DNA from 3 places in the Streptomyces sp. NPDC047072 genome. Region 2 is predicted to be linked to each of the others. Evidence: predicted binding sites of a transcription regulator. Region 2 holds the regulator's gene; each other region holds the start of a gene.
What was found. The regulator HrcA, encoded in region 2, represses chaperone genes, less so after heat shock. The targets are predictions, from matches to a motif close to TTNGCACTCNGNNNNNCNGAGTGCNAA.

Region 1 (6,435 bases), on a different contig from region 2:
CGCAGGGTCCTCCTCCACATCACCGCCGAAACGGCCCAGCACGCCGGCCACGCCGACATCATCCGCGAGTCCCTGGACGGCGCGAAGACGATGGGCTGACCCCTCCCTCCCTCGCAGGGATAGGGAGTGATTGGTGCGGATGTCCCGGCGGGGACCCTGCCAGACCCCCTGGAAACCGGGTATCGCCAGGGTCCCGCCGGGACATCCGCACCAATCACATCGAGGACAGCGCAGACTTGCACCATGAACCACGCCCAGCTCACCGCCCTGGGCCGCGCCCTCCGCCTCCTCGGCGAGCACGGCGAGGCCCTTGCCTCCGATACCCCGGACGCCAAGTTGCACGAGGTCAGGGCCGACCTCAAGCGCGCTCTCGACATCCTCGACGAGAGCGTCACCGGTGCGAAGCCCAGCACCCGCTGCGCCGAGCACCCCAACGGGCCCGTCGACGAGAACGCCCCCGACCTGTGCCTGCTCTGCGAGACGCGTCGCCGGGCCGCCCGCCGGGCCGAGATCAACGGGCCCGGTATGCCGCACCGGCCCGAGCCCACCCCTTCCCGGTACGGCGTACGGGAGGACCGGCCCCGGCCGCAGCAGCGGTGGCTGCCCGAGCAGTGGACCGGCCAGGAGTGGCAGCTGTGCGGGACGCCGCGGCGGGACCGGCGGGAGGCCGAGCTGTACATCGCCGCCCAGCGCCGCGGCCCGCGCGCCGCCATGGCCTACCGACTGGTCCACGAGTTCACCGACTACGAGGTACTGCGCGTGTGGGGCACCCCGGTCCGCGTCGACATCGAACCCCTCGGGAACCTCTAGCCCTCGCGTTCCAGCAGCGTCCGCACCCGCTCCGCGTCCAGCTCGTACACCGTCTCGTGGGCGTGGGGATCCCTCGCGTGGAACGTGTGGAACATCGGGCTGCCCGGGCCGTCCAGTTCCACCAGGGACGCCGACGCGCCGCGGACCGCGCGCTCCGTGCCGGGTGCCGTCGTCAGGTCGATGCGGTTGACCACGCCCGGGGTGACCCACACCGGCACCGACTCCAGCATCCCGAAGAGCTGGAGGTGGTAGTGGCCGGTCAGGATGAGGCGTACGTCCGTGTCCCGGATCACCGCCGCCAGGTCCTGTGGGTCGCGCAGGCCGAAGACGCGCTGGGTCGACGACAGCTCCACGTGGACCGGCGGGTGGTGGAAGGCGAGGATCGTGCCCCGCTCAAAAGGCGTGCTCAACACCCCGCGCAACCAGTCGAGTTGCTCCGCACTCAGGCGGCCGTACACCTTTCCCGGCACCAGCGAGTCCAGCGTCACCAGCCGCCGTCCGCCGACCACGCTCACCGCGGCCCGCTCCCCCGCCGGCGTCTCCAGCACCTCGACCGGATCGGCGTGGCCGCTGCCCAGCACCTTGCCGAAGGCGATCCGTTCGTCGTGGTTGCCGGTGGTGTAGAAAGCGGGCGCGTCCAGGCGGCGGGCGAAGTCGCCGATCAGGTCCCGTACGGCCGTATACGCCTCCACCGCACCGTCGTTGGCGAGATCGCCCGTGACGACGACCGCGTCGACGGCCGTGAGATGGCGCAGCTCGGCGAGCATCAGCCGCAGGGATTCCGTCGCGTTGACGCCGGCCCGGTTCGGGGTGTCGGTGCGTTCCAGGTGCGTGTCCGAGAGATGCAGGATCCTCATCTCCCGGACACTACCCCCGAGTTGACGCGAAAGGCCCGGATCAGAAGAGCCGGTTCAGCTGAGCGTCTTCAGCGCCGAGGCGTCGTACGGCTTGAGGTCCGCGAAGCGGTCCGCGAGCACCTTCGCCGCCCACTCGGGGTCCTGCAGCAGCGCCCGGCCGACGGCGACGAGGTCGAACTCCTCGCGCTCCAGGCTGTCGAGGAGGTCGTCGATGCCCTTGAGCGGGGAGCCCTCGCCGGCGAAGCCGCGCAGGAAGTCGCCGTCCAGGCCGACCGAGCCGACCGTGATGGTGGTCTTGCCGGTCAACTTCTTCGTCCAGCCCGCGAGGTTGAGGTCGGAGCCCTCGAACTCGGGGATCCAGTAACGGCGGGTGGAGGCGTGGAAGGCGTCGACCCCGGCGGCGGCCAGCGGCGCGAGGATCGCCTCCAGCTGCTCGGGCGTCTCGGCCAGCCGCGCCCGGTACGCCTCCTGCTTCCACTGCGAGTACCGGAAGATGATCGGGAACTCCGCCGACACCGTCTCGCGTACGGCGGCCACGATCTCCGCCGCGAACTTCGTACGGGAGACCGGGTCACCGCCGTAGGCGTCGGTACGGCGGTTGGTGCCCTCCCACAGGAACTGGTCGACGAGGTAGCCGTGGGCACCGTGGATCTCCACGCCGTCGAAGCCGATGCGCTCGGCAGCGGCGGCGGCCTCGGCGAACGCGCCGATGACGTCGTCCAGGTCGCGCTGGGTCATCGCCATGCCGGTGGGCTCGTCGGCGCCGGGGCGCAGCCCGGAGGGGCCGACGGCGGGGGCGTCGGCGTACGGCGGCTGGCCCTGCTCGCGCACCATGCCGATGTGCCACAGCTGCGGGACGATGGTGCCGCCCGCCGCGTGCACGTCCTCGGCGACCTTCGCCCAGCCGGCCAGCTGTTCGGCACCGTGGAAGCGCGGGACGCTGTCGCTCTGACCGGCCGAGTCGTGGCCGACGTAGGTGCCCTCGGTGACGATCAGGCCGACGCCGGCGGCCGCGCGCCGGGAGTAGTACGACGCCACGTCCGCACCGGGGATGCCGCCCGGGGAGAAATAGCGGGTCATGGGCGCCATGGCGATGCGGTTCGGAACGGTGAGCCCGTTGATCGTCGTCGGCCGGGAGAGGATCTCGGCGGCGCGGGAGGTGGCGGGGGCGGTCACGTGGGGACTCCTCGTGCGGGGCTGGGGACGGGGTGCGCTAACCGGTTGGTATGTGCGCACGCATTGTTGCATCCACTGAAACAACCTCCTATGCCCTGCCTCACATTCCCGAAGCACTCCCGGGCACGCCGAAGGGCGGCACCCCCGGACCGAACCGGGAGTGCCGCCCTCGTACAGCTGTGAACCTGTGATCCTCGGCGGATCAGAAGTCCATGTCACCGCCCGGCATACCGCCACCGGCAGGCGCGGCGGCCTTCTCCGGCTTGTCGGCGATGACGGCCTCGGTGGTGAGGAAGAGCGCGGCGATGGACGCGGCGTTCTGCAGAGCGGAGCGCGTGACCTTCGCCGGGTCGATGATGCCGGAGGCGATCATGTCGACGTACTCACCGGTCGCGGCGTTCAGGCCGTGGCCGACCTGGAGGTTGCGGACCTTCTCCACGACGACGCCACCCTCGAGACCACCGTTGACGGCGATCTGCTTGAGCGGGGCCTCCAGCGCGAGCTTCACGGCGTTGGCGCCGGTCGCCTCGTCACCTTCGAGCTCCAGCTTCTCGAACACCTGGGAGGCCTGGAGCAGGGCCACGCCACCACCGGCGACGATGCCCTCCTCGACGGCCGCCTTCGCGTTGCGAACGGCGTCCTCGATGCGGTGCTTGCGCTCCTTGAGCTCGACCTCGGTCGCGGCACCGGCCTTGATGACGGCGACGCCACCGGCGAGCTTGGCCAGGCGCTCCTGGAGCTTCTCGCGGTCGTAGTCCGAGTCGCTGTTCTCGATCTCGGCGCGGATCTGGTTGACGCGGCCCTGAACCTGGTCCGTGTCACCGGCACCGTCGACGATGGTGGTCTCGTCCTTGGTGATGACGACCTTGCGGGCGCGGCCCAGGAGGTCCAGGGTCGCGTTCTCCAGCTTGAGGCCGACCTCCTCGGAGATGACCTCGCCGCCCGTGAGGATGGCGATGTCGCCGAGCATGGCCTTGCGGCGGTCGCCGAAGCCCGGGGCCTTGACGGCGACGGACTTGAAGGTGCCGCGGATCTTGTTGACGACCAGGGTCGACAGGGCCTCGCCCTCGACGTCCTCGGCGATGATCAGCAGCGGCTTGCCCGACTGCATGACCTTCTCCAGGAGCGGGAGCAGGTCCTTGACCGAGGAGATCTTGGAGTTGGCGATCAGGATGTACGGGTCGTCCAGGGACGCCTCCATACGCTCCATGTCGGTGGCGAAGTACGCCGAGATGTAGCCCTTGTCGAAGCGCATACCCTCGGTGAGCTCCAGCTCCAGACCGAAGGTCTGGGACTCCTCGACGGTGATGACGCCTTCCTTGCCGACCTTGTCCATCGCCTCGGCGATGAGCTCGCCGATCTGGGTGTCGGCGGCGGAGATGGAGGCGGTCGAAGCGATCTGCTCCTTGGTCTCCACGTCCTTGGCCTGCTCAAGGAGGGCACCGGAGACGGCCTCGACGGCCTTCTCGATACCGCGCTTGAGGGCCATCGGGTTGGCACCGGCGGCGACGTTGCGCAGGCCTTCCTTGACGAGGGCCTGGGCGAGGACGGTCGCGGTGGTCGTACCGTCACCGGCGACGTCGTCCGTCTTCTTGGCGACTTCCTTGACCAGCTCGGCGCCGATCTTCTCGTACGGGTCCTCGAGCTCGATCTCCTTGGCGATGGAGACACCATCGTTGGTGATCGTGGGGGCGCCCCACTTCTTCTCGAGGACGACGTTGCGGCCCTTGGGGCCGAGCGTCACCTTCACGGCGTCCGCGAGCTGGTTCATGCCGCGCTCGAGGCCGCGCCGCGCCTCCTCGTCGAACGCGATGATCTTGGCCATGTGAAGTGGTCCCTCCAGGACTGGGGGTGATTCCTTCGGACCGCGCCCGCGCCCGCGACGGACGGCTCGCCGACCCCGTGGGTTCCTTCCCCACCCGGTCCGCGGGCCTCACCGACCCGGTCCTTCGTTGTCACTCTCACCTTCAGAGTGCTAACGCCAATGATTAGCACTCGACCCCTGCGAGTGCAAGCGCCTCTCGGGGACCGGCCAGCGCGCACACGGCCTCCGCGCGCCTCCCCGGGCATGCCGAAGGGCTCGTAACCCATGACTCCCCATGGGATACGAGCCCTTCGATGAAGAACGAAGAACGACGCTGTTGTTACCCGGCGCGTGCTTCAGCCTGTCGCGAGACGGACCATGTCCGCCTGCGGCCCCTTCTGGCCCTGCGAGATCTCGAACTCGACCCGCTGGCCCTCTTCAAGGGTGCGGTAGCCGTCCATCTGAATCGCGCTGTAGTGGACGAAAACATCCGCACCACCGTCGACCGCGATGAAGCCGTACCCCTTCTCCGCGTTGAACCACTTGACGGTGCCCTGAGCCATGCCTAACTCCCCTATTACTGGCCCTTGCACGGATCCGCACTTCGCGGATCCGGGTCAGACCTCACCCCCCACAGGTTGGGGGCGTGCGCCGGAACGCGTCGACCGCGGCTGAATGTATCTGTCCAACTGCCGTCTGCAACAGGTCAATCGGACGAGAATTCTGGGCAAGACCAGTCAGGAATGTACGGAGAATTCGCCCGAATTCAGGGCAAGTCGGGCTCCACAAAAGGAGCAAAATACGCAAAACACGCGCACACTTTGGCTGCTTCTCATCGCATGCGGAGCGAGAACTCATATGCGTCCGGCATGGAGAAGGACGCTGCTTCCCCAACTGTACCGCGCTCAACCATAGAGAATTGCCCCCTCCGCTTCTCTCACGGAGGGGGCAATCGGATGAACACTCGGTAATTCCTGTTACCGAAGGTAATGACCAGTCATACGGTCACCCCCCGGCGACGGCCGGAATGATCGAGACGCCCGCGCCGTCCGGGGTCGCCGTCTCCAGCCCCTGCTCGAACCGCACGTCGTCGTCGTTCACGTACACGTTGACAAACCGCCGCAGCTTGCCCTGGTCGTCCAGAACACGCGCCGCGATACCGGTGTGGTTCTTCTCCAGATCGGCGATGACCTCGCCGAGCGTGCCGCCCTCGGCGGCGACCTCGGCCTGTCCGCCGGTGTAGGTGCGCAGGATGGTGGGGATGCGGACGGTGACGCTCATGCGAGGCCAGCCTCTCGGAAAGAGTCCAGGTTGGGTCGGATGGTGGCGGTGAGCCCGGTACCGGCCACCGCGTCGAGGGTCTTCAGGCCGTCCCCGGTGTTCAGGACGACCGTGGTCAACGACAGGTCCAGCAGCCCGTTCTCGATCAGCTTGCGGGTCACGCCCACGGTCACGCCACCCGCCGTCTCGGCGAAGATGCCCTCGGTGCGGGCCAGCAGCTTGATCGCGTCGACGACCTGCTCGTCGTTCACGTCCTCCACCGCACCGCCGGTGCGGCGCGCGATGTCGAGCACATAGGGACCGTCCGCCGGGTTCCCGATCGCCAGCGACTTGGCGATGGTGTTCGGCTTCTGCGGCCGTACGACGTCGTGCCCGGCCTTGTACGCCACCGACACCGGCGAGCATCCTTCCGCCTGCGCGCCGAAGATCTTGTACGGCTTGTCCTCGACGAGCCCGAGCTTGATCAGCTCCTGGAGGCCCTTGTCGATCTTCGTGAGCTGGGAGCCG
Region 2 (6,435 bases):
TGGACTGATCACTCCGGCGGGTGAATCAGTGCGGAACGGGGGTTCGGTCCCTAACCTGGTTCGTAGGCTGCCGCCGACAGTACGCGGCGAATGTGGAGGCCACGGAGATGACCGCTGTGGACGAACGTGGAGTCGCTGAGTTCTTTGAGGGCCTTGAGCCGCCCGACGGACTCAAGGTGGAGCTTCTGCGGGGGGAAATCGTGATGATGGCCAGCCCTGATCTGGTGCACAACGTCATCGTGATGTTGCTGGGCAGACAGATTCCGATCGACAGCTGGTACGCCCTTCAGACGCAGGACGTCGACCTTCTTGAGGAAGCCAGCGAACCCGTTCCGGACCTGGTGGTCGTCGATCCCGACGTGCTGCCGACTTCAGGCCGTCTGCTTCCGGCCGGGCTGATCACGATGGTGGTCGAGGTCGTCTCCAAGACAAGTGTGCACCGTGACTACGACATCAAGCGGTCCATCTACGCCGCCGGAAAGGTCCCTGCTTACCTCGTCGTGGATCCGATCATGGCGCAGTGCGTACTGCTGACGAGGCCCGTGGGGAAGGGCGAAGACGCCGACTACCAGCGGCAGCAGGTCACCAAGTTCGGAGCCCCACTGCCGTTGGAGGAGCTGGGGCTCGAATTGGACACCACCGGGTTCGGAACGTTCGCCAACGTCAGGCCTCACCGATACCCGTGACGAAGTCGATCAGTTCCTCCACGCGGCCCAGTAGTTCCGGCTCCAGGTCCTTGTAGGAACCCACCCGCTTCAGGATCGCCTGCCACACCGCGCCCGTGTTGTCCGACGGCCAGCCCAGGGCCTTGCACACGCCCGTCTTCCAGTCCTGGCCGTGCGGGACCCGCGGCCACCCCGGGATGCCCAGGGTCGACGGCTTCACCGCCTCCCAGATGTCGATGTACGGGTGGCCCACCACCAGGGCGTGTTCGCTGGTGACCGACGCGGCGATGCGGGACTCCTTGCTGCCCGGTACCAAGTGGTCCACCAGGATGCCCAGACGGGCGTCCGGGCCCGGGGCGAACTCCTCGACGATCCTCGGCAGGTCGTCCACGCCCTCCAGGTACTCCACGACCACGCCCTCGATGCGCAGGTCGTCGCCCCAGACCTTCTCGACCAGTTCCGCGTCGTGGCGGCCCTCGACGTAGATACGGCCGGCGCGGGCCACCCGGGCGCGGGCGCCGGGGACGGCCACCGAGCCGGAGGCGGTACGGGACGGTCGTACGGGAGAACCCGAGGGCTTCACCAGCGTCACCACGCGGCCCTCCAGCAGGAAGCCGCGCGGCTCCAGCGGGAAGACCCGGTGCTTGCCGAAGCGGTCCTCCAGGGTCACCGTGCCCGCCTCGCAGCGGATCACCGCGCCGCAGAAGCCGGTGCCGGGCTCCTCGACCACCAGGCCGGGCTCCGCCGGGACCCCGGGGACGGGCTTCGGCTTCTTCCAGGGAGGGGTCAGGTCGGCGGAGTACTGGCGCATTCGGATGACGATAGGAGAACCGGCCGCGGCGTCACCGCGACACGCCGAAACGGCGGGCCAGCGCGTCCCGCTGACGTCGGACGAACGCCGCGTCCACCACCGCTCCGTGACCGGGCACGTACAGCGCGTCCTCGCCGCCCAGCTCCAGGAGCCGGTCCAGCGCGGCGGGCCAGTGCGACGGTACGGCGTCCGGGCCGGACTGCGGTTCGCCGGACTCCTCGACCAGGTCGCCGCAGAAGACCACCTCGGGGGCGCCCGGCACCAGGACCGCGAGGTCGTGCGCGGTGTGGCCGGGGCCGACGTTCGCCAGCAGGACCTGGCGGCCGGGGCCGAGGTCGAGGGTCCACTCGCCGCTCACGTGGTGGCGGGGCGCGGCCAGGGCGTCCACCGCCTCGTCGGCGAGGTCCGCGTCGAGACCGTTGCGCACCGCGTCCGCGCGCAGCTCGGCCCGGCCGAGGCGGCCCGTCAGCACCGTCTCCACGCCCACCGCGCCGAACACCTCCACGCCCGCGAACGCTCCCGCGCCGAAGACGTGGTCGAAGTGCGGGTGGGTCAGCGCGAGATGGGTCACACGCCGGCCGGTGAGCGTCTCGGCCTGTGTCCGCAGCCGCGCGCCCTCCGCGAGGCTCGACCCGGAGTCGATCAGCAGGGCCGTCCCCTCGCCCACGACCAGCCCCGCCGTGCAGTCCCAGCCGGGCAGCCGGCACCGCCCCACCCCGGCCGCCACCCGCTCCCACCCGAGCTCTTCCCAAGTCACCGTCATACCGCGACGCTAACGGCAGGACCCCGCCGTACAGGACCGACCTTGCCCAGGGAGTACCCCGCCGCCGTACACTGGGCCGGGGAATGCTGGCACTCGAATATGAAGAGTGCCAGGCGGAAGGGCCCACGGGGACGACTTGCTGGAGGTGCGCGCGGTGCTGAGTGAACGCAGGCTCCAGGTGCTGCGCGCCATCGTCCAGGACTACGTCGGCACCGAGGAGCCGGTCGGCTCCAAGGCGCTGACCGAGCGGCACAACCTCGGCGTCTCCCCGGCGACCGTGCGCAACGACATGGCCGCCCTGGAGGACGAGGGGTTCATCGCCCAGCCGCACACCAGCGCCGGGCGGATCCCGACCGACAAGGGCTACCGGTTGTTCGTCGACAAGCTCGCGGGCGTCAAGCCGATGACCGCGCCCGAGCGGCGCGCGATCCAGAACTTCCTCGACGGCGCCGTAGACCTTGATGATGTCGTGGCGCGGACCGTGCGGCTGCTCGCGCAGTTGACGCGGCAGGTCGCCGTCGTGCAGTACCCCTCCCTGACCCGGTCCACCGTCCGGCACGTCGAACTGCTCTCGCTCGCGCCCGCGCGTCTGATGCTCGTGCTGATCACGGACACCGGGCGCGTCGAGCAGCGTATGGTCGACTGCCCGGCGCCCTTCGGGGAGGCCTCGCTCGCCGATCTGCGCGCGCGGCTCAACAGCCGGGTCGCGGGGCGCCGGTTCGCCGATGTGCCGCGGCTGGTCGAGGACCTGCCCGAGGCTTTCGACGTCGAGGACCGGGGTACGGTCTCGACAGTGCTCTCCATCCTGATGGAGACACTCGTCGAGGAGAACGAGGAGCGGCTGATGATCGGCGGCACCGCCAATCTCACCCGCTTCGGACATGACTTTCCCCTCACCATCCGGCCCGTGCTCGAAGCGCTGGAGGAGCAGGTCGTGCTCCTCAAGTTGCTTGGTGAGGCCGGGGATTCGGGCATGACCGTACGCATCGGTCATGAGAACGCGTATGAGGGACTCAACTCCACTTCCGTGGTGTCGGTCGGCTACGGTTCGGGCGGCGAGGCAGTCGCCAAGCTGGGCGTGGTCGGACCGACCCGCATGGATTACCCGGGAACGATGGGAGCGGTACGAGCGGTGGCACGGTACGTCGGACAGATCCTGACGGAGTCGTAAGTGGCCACGGACTACTACGCCGTTCTCGGCGTGCGCCGCGACGCGTCGCAGGATGAGATCAAGAAGGCGTTCCGTCGGCTCGCACGCGAGCTGCACCCGGACGTCAACCCGGATCCCAAGACCCAGGAGCGGTTCAAGGAGATCAACGCCGCCTACGAGGTCTTGTCGGACCCGCAGAAGAAGCAGGTCTACGACCTCGGTGGCGACCCGCTCTCGCAGGCCGGCGGCGGTGGCGCGGGCGGCTTCGGCGCGGGTGGCTTCGGGAACTTCTCGGACATCATGGACGCGTTCTTCGGTACGGCGTCGCAGCGCGGTCCGCGCTCGCGGACCCGTCGCGGCCAGGACGCGATGATCCGGCTGGAGATCGAGCTCGACGAGGCTGCCTTCGGCACGACGAAGGACATCCAGGTCGACACAGCGATCGTCTGCAACACCTGTAACGGTGAGGGCGCCGCGCCGGGGACCTCCGCGCAGACCTGTGACATGTGCCGCGGGCGCGGTGAAGTGTCGCAGGTGACGCGGTCCTTCCTCGGTCAGGTCATGACCTCGCGGCCGTGCCCGCAGTGCCAGGGCTTCGGGACCGTGGTTCCGACGCCGTGCCCGGAGTGCGCCGGTGACGGGCGGATCCGTTCCCGTCGGACGCTGACCGTGAAGATTCCGGCCGGTGTGGACAACGGCACGCGGATCCAGCTCGCGGGTGAGGGCGAGGTCGGGCCCGGTGGTGGTCCCGCCGGTGACCTCTACGTCGAGATCCACGAGCTGCCGCACGCGATGTTCCAGCGGCGCGGGGACGATCTGCACTGCACGGTCACGATCCCGATGACGGCCGCGTCCCTCGGCACCAAGGTGCCGCTGGAGACGCTCGACGGCATGGAGGAGGTCGACATCCGGCCCGGCACCCAGTCCGGCCAGTCGATCCCCCTGCACGGCCGGGGCGTCACGCACCTGCGCGGCGGCGGCCGCGGCGACCTCATCGTCCACGTCGAGGTCCAGACCCCGACCAAGCTCGACCCGGAACAGGAACGCCTCCTGCGCGAGCTGGCGAAGCTGCGGGGCGAGGAGCGGCCGACGGGGCAGTTCCAGCCGGGTCAGCAGGGGTTGTTCTCGCGGCTGAAGGACGCGTTCAACGGGCGTACCTGAGCTGTGGGACGACTGCCGGGGGTCCGGGGGTCGTCCCCCGGGTAGGCACAGTCAGCCCGGGCAGCAGGGGTTGTTCTCGCGGCTTAAGGACGCGTTCAACGGGCGTACCTGAGCCGCGTTCGGGCCCGGTGCCGGTGGTCTATGCCGGTGGGAAGGCCGGATTCGGACTTGTTCGGAGGACGTGACAACATGCCGTCATGTCCTCCGCACTGACCGATCTCTTCCCTCACCCGATCGTGCAGGCCCCCATGGCGGGCGGCGTCTCCGTGCCGCAGCTCGCCGCCGCCGTGTCCGAGGCGGGCGGGCTGGGGTTCCTCGCCGCCGGGTACAAGACCGCCGACGGCATGTACCAGGAGATCAAGCAGCTGCGGAGCCTGACGAGCCGCCCCTTCGGCGTCAACCTCTTCATGCCGCAGCCCGAATATGCCGACCCGTCGGCCGTCGAGGTCTACGCCCACCAGCTCGCCGGCGAGGCCTCCTGGTACGAGACCGAGCTCGGCGATCCGGACAGCGGCCGCGACGACGGATACGACGCCAAGCTCGCCGTACTCCTCGACAACCCCGTCCCCGTCGCCTCCTTCCACTTCGGCATCCCCACCCCCGAGGTCCTGGAGTCGCTGCGCCGGGCCGGCATCTTCACCCTCGTCACCGCGACCACGCCCGAAGAGGCCCTCGCCGTCCAGTACGCGGGTGCCGACGCGGTCATCGCGCAGGGCGTGGAGGCCGGCGGCCACCAGGGCACCCACCGCGACATCCCCGAGCACGACGGCTCCGGCCTCGGCCTGCTCTCCCTCGTCGCCCAGGTCCGCGAGACCGTGACGATCCCGGTCGTCGCCGCCGGCGGCATCATGCGGGGCAGTCAGATCGCCGCCCTGCTCGCCGCGGGCGCGAGCGCGGCCCAACTCGGCACCGCGTTCCTCGCCACCCCCGAGTCCGGCGCGCACGCCCTGCACAAGCAGGCCCTCACCAACCCCCTGTTCGTCCGCACCGAGTTGACGCGGGCGTTCAGTGGCCGGCCCGCCCGCGGACTCGTCAACCGCTTCCTGCGCGAGCACGGTCCGTACGCCCCCGCCGCCTACCCCGAGGTCCACCACCTCACCTCGCCGCTGCGCAAGGCCGCCGCCAAGGCCGACGACCCGCAGGGCATGGCGCTGTGGGCGGGCCAGGGCCACCGGCAGGCGCGCGAACTGCCCGCCGGGCAGCTCGTGGAGGTCCTCGCCGCCGAACTCGACGCGGCGAGGACAGCGTTGTCGACCAAGGGAGACTTCGCGTGACCGCGCCCGTCTTCGTCGTCGAGCACCTCGACGCGGGCGCCGGGGACCAGTACGTCCTCGACGGGCCCGAAGGACGCCACGCCGTCTCCGTGAAGCGGCTCCAGCCCGGCGAGGAGGTCGTCCTCACCGACGGGGCCGGGCGCTACGCGGAGTGCTCCGTGCTCGCCGCCGAGGGCAAGGACCGGCTGGTCGTCCGACTGGGCCCGGTGAGCGAGGAACCTCCGCCGCGGCCCCGGATCACCGTCGTCCAGGCGCTGCCCAAGGGCGACCGGGGCGAGGTCGCCGTGGAGACCATGACCGAGGTCGGCGTGGACGCCATCGTGCCCTGGCAGGCCGCCCGTTGCATCACGCAGTGGCGGGGCGACCGGGGTCTCAAGGCGCTCGGCAAGTGGCGGGCCACCGCGCGCGAGGCCGGCAAGCAGTCCCGCCGGGTCCGCTTCCCGGAGGTCGCGGACGCGGCAACGACCAAACAGGTTGCCGCGCTTCTCGCCAAAGCCGACTTCGCCGCCGTCCTGCACTCCGACTTCGGGCACGACAGCGCGCCGCTCGCCACCGCCGAACTCCCCGCCGAGGGTGAGATCGTGCTGGTCGTGGGCCCTGAAGGGGGCGTC
Region 3 (6,435 bases), on a different contig from region 2:
CTGGCCGAGGGCCGCCGAGACCAGGCCGGCCGGGTGGGTGCGGCGCAGCCGGGTGGCGACGGCGAGTTCTTCCGCGGGGGCGGTGCCGCGCACTTCGTCGAGGAGGGCACGGCCCTCGGGGGTGAGGAGGGGGGCGAGGTCGTTCACCGGGTCATTGTGGGCCAGTCGGTGGACGGTGTGTCGCCTGCGGCGGTGTCGGGGCCGGCGACCCGCGGTGAGCTGCGAGGATCCGGCGCCATGGGAACCGTAGGACAAAAGTATAGAAATGGCGCGCTGGTCACTCTGCTGGCGCTGGCCACCCTCGTTTCCGGCTGCGCTCGGCCCGCTGATCCTCCAGGGAAACAGCCCCTCAAGGCACCCCCGCCCGCCCGCGTCGTAGATCTCCAGGCCGCCAAGATCCGCGCCGAGCGGGCCCGGGTCGCGGCCGCCAAGCGCTGGGGGCTGAAGAGGGTGCCACTCATCGCCCCGCCGGCGCCCGCGACGAAGCCCCGTATCACCACCCGCGACGGCTTCGAGGTCGACCGTCACGAGGAGCGCGGGCTGCCGCCGGTCTTCACGACGATCCCGACGACACAGAAGATCGTCTTCCTCACGATCGACGACGGCGCCGAGAAGGACCCCGCGTTCCTGCGGATGATGAGCGAGCTGAAGGTCCCGTACACCGCCTTCCTCAGCGACTACCTGGTCAAGGAGGACTACGGGTACTTCGGGAAGATGCGGGACCGGGGGGTCGTACTGAACAACCACACCCTCCACCACCCCTATCTGCCGGGACTGTCGTACCGGCGCCAGAAGCGCGAGATCTGCGGCATGCAGGACGTCATCGAGAAGCACTACGGCGAGCGGCCCCGGCTCTTCCGGCCGCCGTACGGCAACTACGACGAGGACAGCCTGCGCGCCGCGAAGTCGTGCGGGATCCGGTACGCGCCGCTGTGGAACGAGGAGGTCTTCGTCGACCACTGGGAGTACCGCGAGTGGGACCGGAGGATCCACCCGGGCGACATCGTCCTCAGCCACTTCCGCGGGCGCGAGGACTGGAAGGGCACGATGCCCGACATGGTCCGCCGCTTCCTGGACAAGGTCACGGCCGAGGGGTACGCGGTGGCCCGGCTTGAGGACTACCTGTGAGGTCGCGCGGAGTGGTCGCCGCGGTGCTTGCGGGGTTCTTGCTCGCCGGGTGCGCGCAGTCCGTCGACCCCATCGAGCGGCTGGGCATGAAGGCGGCGCAGCGCGTCGGGTCGTACGGGCCCGCGGGCCGAGCGGCGACCCTGCCCGTGGTGCGGCGGGTCGCCACCACCGACAAGGTCGTCTTCCTGACCTACGACGACGGCGCCGAACGGGACCCGCGCTTCGTCGACCTGGTCCGCGAGCGGCGGCTGCCGGTCAGCATGTTCCTCACGGACAGCGTGGTCGGCCCCGGGTACGGCCACTTCGCGCGCCTCCTCTCGGTCGGCGCGAGCATCCAGAACCACACGCTCGACCACCCCGCCCTGCGCGGCCTGCCGTACGCCGGACAGCGCGCCGAGATCTGCGGCCAGCAGGAGAAGGTGCGGTCCCGGTTCGGGGTCCGGCCGACGCTGTTCCGGCCGCCGTACGGCACGTACGACCGCACGACGCTCCGCGCGGCGGCCGACTGCGGGCTCACGGCGGTCGTGCTGTGGAACGTGTCGATGGCGGGCGCCGAGCCCTCCGCCGGGCTGCGGGCGGGCGACATCGTGTCGCTGCCGTCGGGGGAGACGTCCGGGGAGTCGCCGGGACCGACGCTGACCGAGCGCACGACGCGGCTGCTGGAGGAGATCCGGAAGCGGGGGCTGCGGGTGGGGCGACTGGAGGAGTACCTCGGGAAAACCGGGCGCCGCGCCGCACTCGATTAGCAGTCCGCTTGACCGAGTGCTAATCACGGTCATAGTCTCGGGTCTGGCACTCCCCCCTGGAGAGTGCCAACACAGCGACGGGCAGGTCCGGCACCCGCGACGACGGATCCACCTGGTCGCCACCTCAGACAGTTAACCCCGTGAGATCTCCGAAGGGGGAGGTCGGATCGTGACGACCGCCAGCTCCAAGGTTGCCATCAAGCCGCTCGAGGACCGCATCGTGGTCCAGCCGCTCGACGCCGAGCAGACCACGGCCTCTGGCCTGGTCATCCCGGACACCGCGAAGGAGAAGCCCCAGGAGGGCGTCATCCTCGCCGTCGGTCCGGGCCGCTTCGAGAACGGCGAGCGCCTGCCGCTCGACGTGAAGGTCGGCGACATCGTGCTGTACAGCAAGTACGGCGGCACCGAGGTGAAGTACAACGGCGAGGAGTACCTCGTCCTCTCGTCCCGCGACGTGCTCGCGGTCATCGAGAAGTAATTCACCGCTTTTTGCTTGTGAGCTGCGCCCCGGGCCCCCGCCACCATATGAAGCCGGGCGTCTGGGGCGCAGTTCGTTTCTCCCACGTTTTCCGAGAGGGCTGAACCGCTCCCATGGCGAAGATCCTGAAGTTCGACGAGGACGCCCGTCGCGCCCTCGAGCGCGGCGTCAACAAGCTTGCCGACACGGTCAAGGTGACGATCGGCCCCAAGGGCCGCAACGTCGTCATCGACAAGAAGTTCGGCGCCCCCACCATCACCAACGACGGTGTCACGATCGCCCGTGAGGTCGAGATCGAGGACCCGTACGAGAACCTCGGCGCGCAGCTGGTGAAGGAGGTGGCGACCAAGACCAACGACATCGCGGGCGACGGTACGACCACCGCCACCGTGCTCGCCCAGGCGCTGGTCCGCGAGGGCCTGAAGAACGTCGCCGCGGGTGCCTCCCCGGCGCTGCTGAAGAAGGGCATCGACGCGGCCGTGGCCGCGGTCTCCGAGGACCTCCTCGCGACCGCCCGCCCGATCGACGAGAAGTCCGACATCGCCGCCGTCGCCGCGCTGTCCGCCCAGGACCAGCAGGTCGGCGAGCTCATCGCCGAGGCGATGGACAAGGTCGGCAAGGACGGTGTCATCACCGTCGAGGAGTCCAACACCTTCGGTCTGGAGCTGGACTTCACCGAGGGCATGGCCTTCGACAAGGGCTACCTGTCGCCGTACTTCGTGACGGACCAGGAGCGCATGGAGGCGGTCCTGGAGGACCCCTACATCCTCATCAACCAGGGCAAGATCTCCTCGATCCAGGACCTGCTGCCGCTCCTTGAGAAGGTCATCCAGTCGGGTGGCTCCAAGCCGCTGCTGATCATCGCCGAGGACGTCGACGGCGAGGCCCTGTCGACCCTGGTCGTCAACAAGATCCGCGGCACCTTCAACGCGGTCGCGGTCAAGGCCCCCGGCTTCGGCGACCGCCGCAAGGCGATGCTGCAGGACCTCGCGGTCCTCACCGGCGCCACGGTCATCTCCGAGGAGGTCGGCCTCAAGCTCGACCAGGCCGGCCTGGACGTGCTCGGCACCGCCCGCCGCGTCACCGTCACCAAGGACGACACCACGGTCGTCGACGGTGCCGGCGACTCCGCGGACGTCACGGGCCGCGTCGCCCAGATCAAGGCCGAGATCGAGAACACCGACTCCGACTGGGACCGCGAGAAGCTCCAGGAGCGCCTCGCGAAGCTGGCCGGCGGCGTGTGCGTGATCAAGGTCGGCGCCGCCACCGAGGTGGAGCTGAAGGAGAAGAAGCACCGTCTGGAGGACGCCATCTCCGCGACCCGCGCCGCGGTCGAGGAGGGCATCGTCTCCGGTGGTGGCTCCGCGCTCGTCCACGCCGCGAAGGTCCTTGAGGGCGGTCTGGGCAAGACCGGCGACGAGGCCACCGGTGTCGCCGTCGTCCGCCGCGCCGTCGTCGAGCCGCTGCGCTGGATCGCCGAGAACGCGGGCCTCGAGGGCTACGTCATCACCTCCAAGGTCGCCGAGCTCGACAAGGGCCAGGGCTTCAACGCCGCGACCGGCGAGTACGGCGACCTGGTCAAGGCCGGCGTCATCGACCCGGTCAAGGTCACCCGCTCCGCCCTGGAGAACGCCGCCTCCATCGCCTCCCTCCTCCTGACGACCGAGACCCTGGTCGTCGAGAAGAAGGAAGAGGAGGAGCCGGCGGCCGCGGGCCACGGCCACGGGCACGCCCACTGACGTACGTCAGCACGGAGGCCCGGCACCTTGAAGGTGCCGGGCCTCTTCGCATGCTCGGCGGCCCACGTCAGTTGATGATCTCGGCGCGGTCGTCCTGGCGGATCGCGGCCAGCCGGTCCCGCCACATCCGCAGCGCCTCGGGTGTCTGCCGCGTCCAGTCGGTGACCTCGCCGACGATCCGGAGCGGGTCCCTGCTGCGATAGGAACGGGTGGGATTGCCGGGGAACTTCTTGTCGGTGACGTTCGGGTCGTTCTCGAACTCCCCCGTCGGTTCGACGACATACACGCGCGGGGCCCCGTCACCGGCGGCGAGCTCGGCGGCGAGTCCCGCGCCGTCCCGCAACGCGGTGAAGTAGATGTGGTTCATCACGATCTCGGGCCGGTAGTTGGAGCGGAAACCGGCGGTGAGGTGCTCCCCGACCCGCAGTTCGGCCTTCGTACCGTGGAAGAACGGCCCCTCGTCCAACACCTCGTCCATCGGCGCAGGTTACCAAGCGCGCCCGGCGTACAGGCCGGAACCGCGGCTCCCCCTCACTGCGGCCCGTACTTCCGCCCCGTCCTGGACGAGATCCCGCCCAGCAGCCCGCGCGGCGCCACCTTCACCAGCCCCATCAGCGTCTTGTAGCGGGGGTCGGGGATCGACAGGGACTTGCCCCGGGAAAGGTCGTGCAGCGCGGCCGCCACCAGCTTGTCCGCGTCCAGCCACATCCAGTTCGGGATGTTGTCCGTGCCCATCCCGGCCCGCTGGTGGAACTCCGTGCGCACGAACCCGGGGCACAGCGCCATCAGCCGCACCCCGCTGCCGGCCAGATCCCGCGCCGCCCCCTGCGTGAACTGCACGACCCACGCCTTGGACGCCCCGTACGTGCCGCGCGGCACGAACGCCGCCACCGACGCGACGTTCACCACGCCACCCCGGCCCCGCTCCCGCATCGCCTCCGTCGCCGCCGACGTCAGCCGCAGCACCGCCTCGCAGTGCACCTTGAGCATCTTCAGCTCGTCGGCCATGGAGACGTCGAGATAGGCGCCCTTGTTCCCGAAGCCGGCGTTGTTGACCAGCAGGTCGACGGCGTTCTTACGGTCGGACAGACGCTCCGCCACCGTCTCGATCCCGGCGTCCTCGGCGAGGTCGGCCCTCAGCACCTCCGCCTCGATGCCGTGCCGGTCGTGCAGCTCGGTCGCCTGTTCGCGCAGCCGCTTGGTGTCGCGGGCCACCAGGACCAGGTCGTGCCCGTCCGCCGCCAGCCGCCGTGCGAACGCGGCACCGATGCCCGCGGTCGAACCCGTAATCAATGCCGTTGTCATGGCGCCAGGTTAATGACCTGGACCGAATGCGTCCGGTTGCTGTGCGTGCGCTGTAGAGGAGGGACACCGGCCCAAGGCGCGACGCTCGATCCGCCGCCGTACCAAAGACACGCTTATCCTCGGACCGTGATCGAGGCCCGCCATCTCCGTGTCCTGCGCGCCGTCGCCGCCACCGGCTCCTTCTCCGCCGCGGGACGCGAACTGGGCTGCACCCAGCCCGCCGTCAGCCAGCAGATGAAGGCCCTGGAGGCGTCCGTGGGCACGCCGTTGGTCGTCCGCAACGGCCGCGAGATGCGGTTGACGCAGGCGGGTACGGCCCTGGTGCGGCACGCCGCCGGGATCCTCGCCGGGCTCACGGCCGCGGAGGAGGAGGTCGCCGCCATCGCGGGCCTGCGCGCCGGGCGCGTGCGGCTCGTCTCCTTCCCGAGCGGCACCTCCACCCTCGTCCCCACCGCCCTCGCCGCCCTGCGCGCCGCCCACCCCGGCACCCGGGTCTCCCTGGAGGAGGCCGAGCCGCCGCACTCCGTCGGCCTGCTGCGCGAGGGCGACTGCGACATCGCGCTCGCCTTCCGCTACGAGGGGGCGGCCCAGGAAGAGGACTGGGACGACCTCGTCGTACGGCCCCTGCTCACCGACCGGCTCGTCGCCCTCGTACCGGAGCGGCACCGGCTCGCGCGCGCCGGGTCCGTGGCCATCGGGGAGCTCGCGCGGGAGTCCTGGATCGCCGGATGCCCGCGCTGCCGGGGCCAGTTGGTCGAGGTGTGCGAGGGCGCCGGCTTCACGCCCCGCATCGACTTCGCGACCGACGACTACCCGGCGGTCGTCGGCCTGGTGGGCGCGGGACTGGGGGTCGCCGTACTGCCGCAGCTCGCGATCGAGTCCGTACGGCCACGGGGTGCGCGCACGGTGACGCTGGAGCCGGCGGTCCGGCGCGAGATCGTCGCGCTCACCCTGCCCGACCTGGCGCGGGTGCCGGCGGTCGCGGCGACGCTGGAGCAGCTGGCGGCCGTGAGCGAGCGGGCCCGTAAGTGAAGGAAGG

Region 1: the regulator HrcA is predicted to act here: its motif matches at 4,796-4,822, upstream of groL (chaperonin GroEL).
Region 3: the regulator HrcA is predicted to act here: its motif matches at 1,918-1,944, upstream of groES (co-chaperone GroES).

The regions. Positions count from the first base shown of each region.
Region 1 covers NZ_JBEYVC010000007.1:36,891-43,325, forward strand. The annotation lists gene ABZ896_RS04800 (DinB family protein) at 1-99, shown strand, start outside; gene ABZ896_RS04805 (hypothetical protein) at 244-810, shown strand; gene ABZ896_RS04810 (metallophosphoesterase) at 807-1,667, opposite strand; gene ABZ896_RS04815 (NADH:flavin oxidoreductase) at 1,722-2,843, opposite strand; gene groL (chaperonin GroEL) at 3,046-4,668, opposite strand; gene ABZ896_RS04825 (cold-shock protein) at 5,004-5,210, opposite strand; gene ABZ896_RS04830 (MoaD/ThiS family protein) at 5,653-5,928, opposite strand; gene thrC (threonine synthase) at 5,925-6,435, opposite strand, start outside.
Region 2 covers NZ_JBEYVC010000027.1:50,822-57,256, reverse strand. The annotation lists gene hemW (radical SAM family heme chaperone HemW) at 1-8, shown strand, start outside; gene ABZ896_RS14975 (Uma2 family endonuclease) at 108-686, shown strand; gene ABZ896_RS14970 (DUF3097 domain-containing protein) at 664-1,476, opposite strand; gene ABZ896_RS14965 (MBL fold metallo-hydrolase) at 1,508-2,239, opposite strand; gene hrcA (heat-inducible transcriptional repressor HrcA) at 2,394-3,410, shown strand; gene dnaJ (molecular chaperone DnaJ) at 3,411-4,550, shown strand; gene ABZ896_RS14950 (nitronate monooxygenase) at 4,748-5,824, shown strand; gene ABZ896_RS14945 (16S rRNA (uracil(1498)-N(3))-methyltransferase) at 5,821-6,435, shown strand, end outside.
Region 3 covers NZ_JBEYVC010000009.1:112,775-119,209, forward strand. The annotation lists gene ABZ896_RS06545 (methyltransferase domain-containing protein) at 1-147, opposite strand, end outside; gene ABZ896_RS06550 (polysaccharide deacetylase family protein) at 238-1,128, shown strand; gene ABZ896_RS06555 (polysaccharide deacetylase family protein) at 1,125-1,874, shown strand; gene groES (co-chaperone GroES) at 2,044-2,352, shown strand; gene groL (chaperonin GroEL) at 2,466-4,091, shown strand; gene arr (NAD(+)--rifampin ADP-ribosyltransferase) at 4,159-4,569, opposite strand; gene ABZ896_RS06575 (SDR family oxidoreductase) at 4,623-5,396, opposite strand; gene ABZ896_RS06580 (LysR family transcriptional regulator) at 5,523-6,428, shown strand.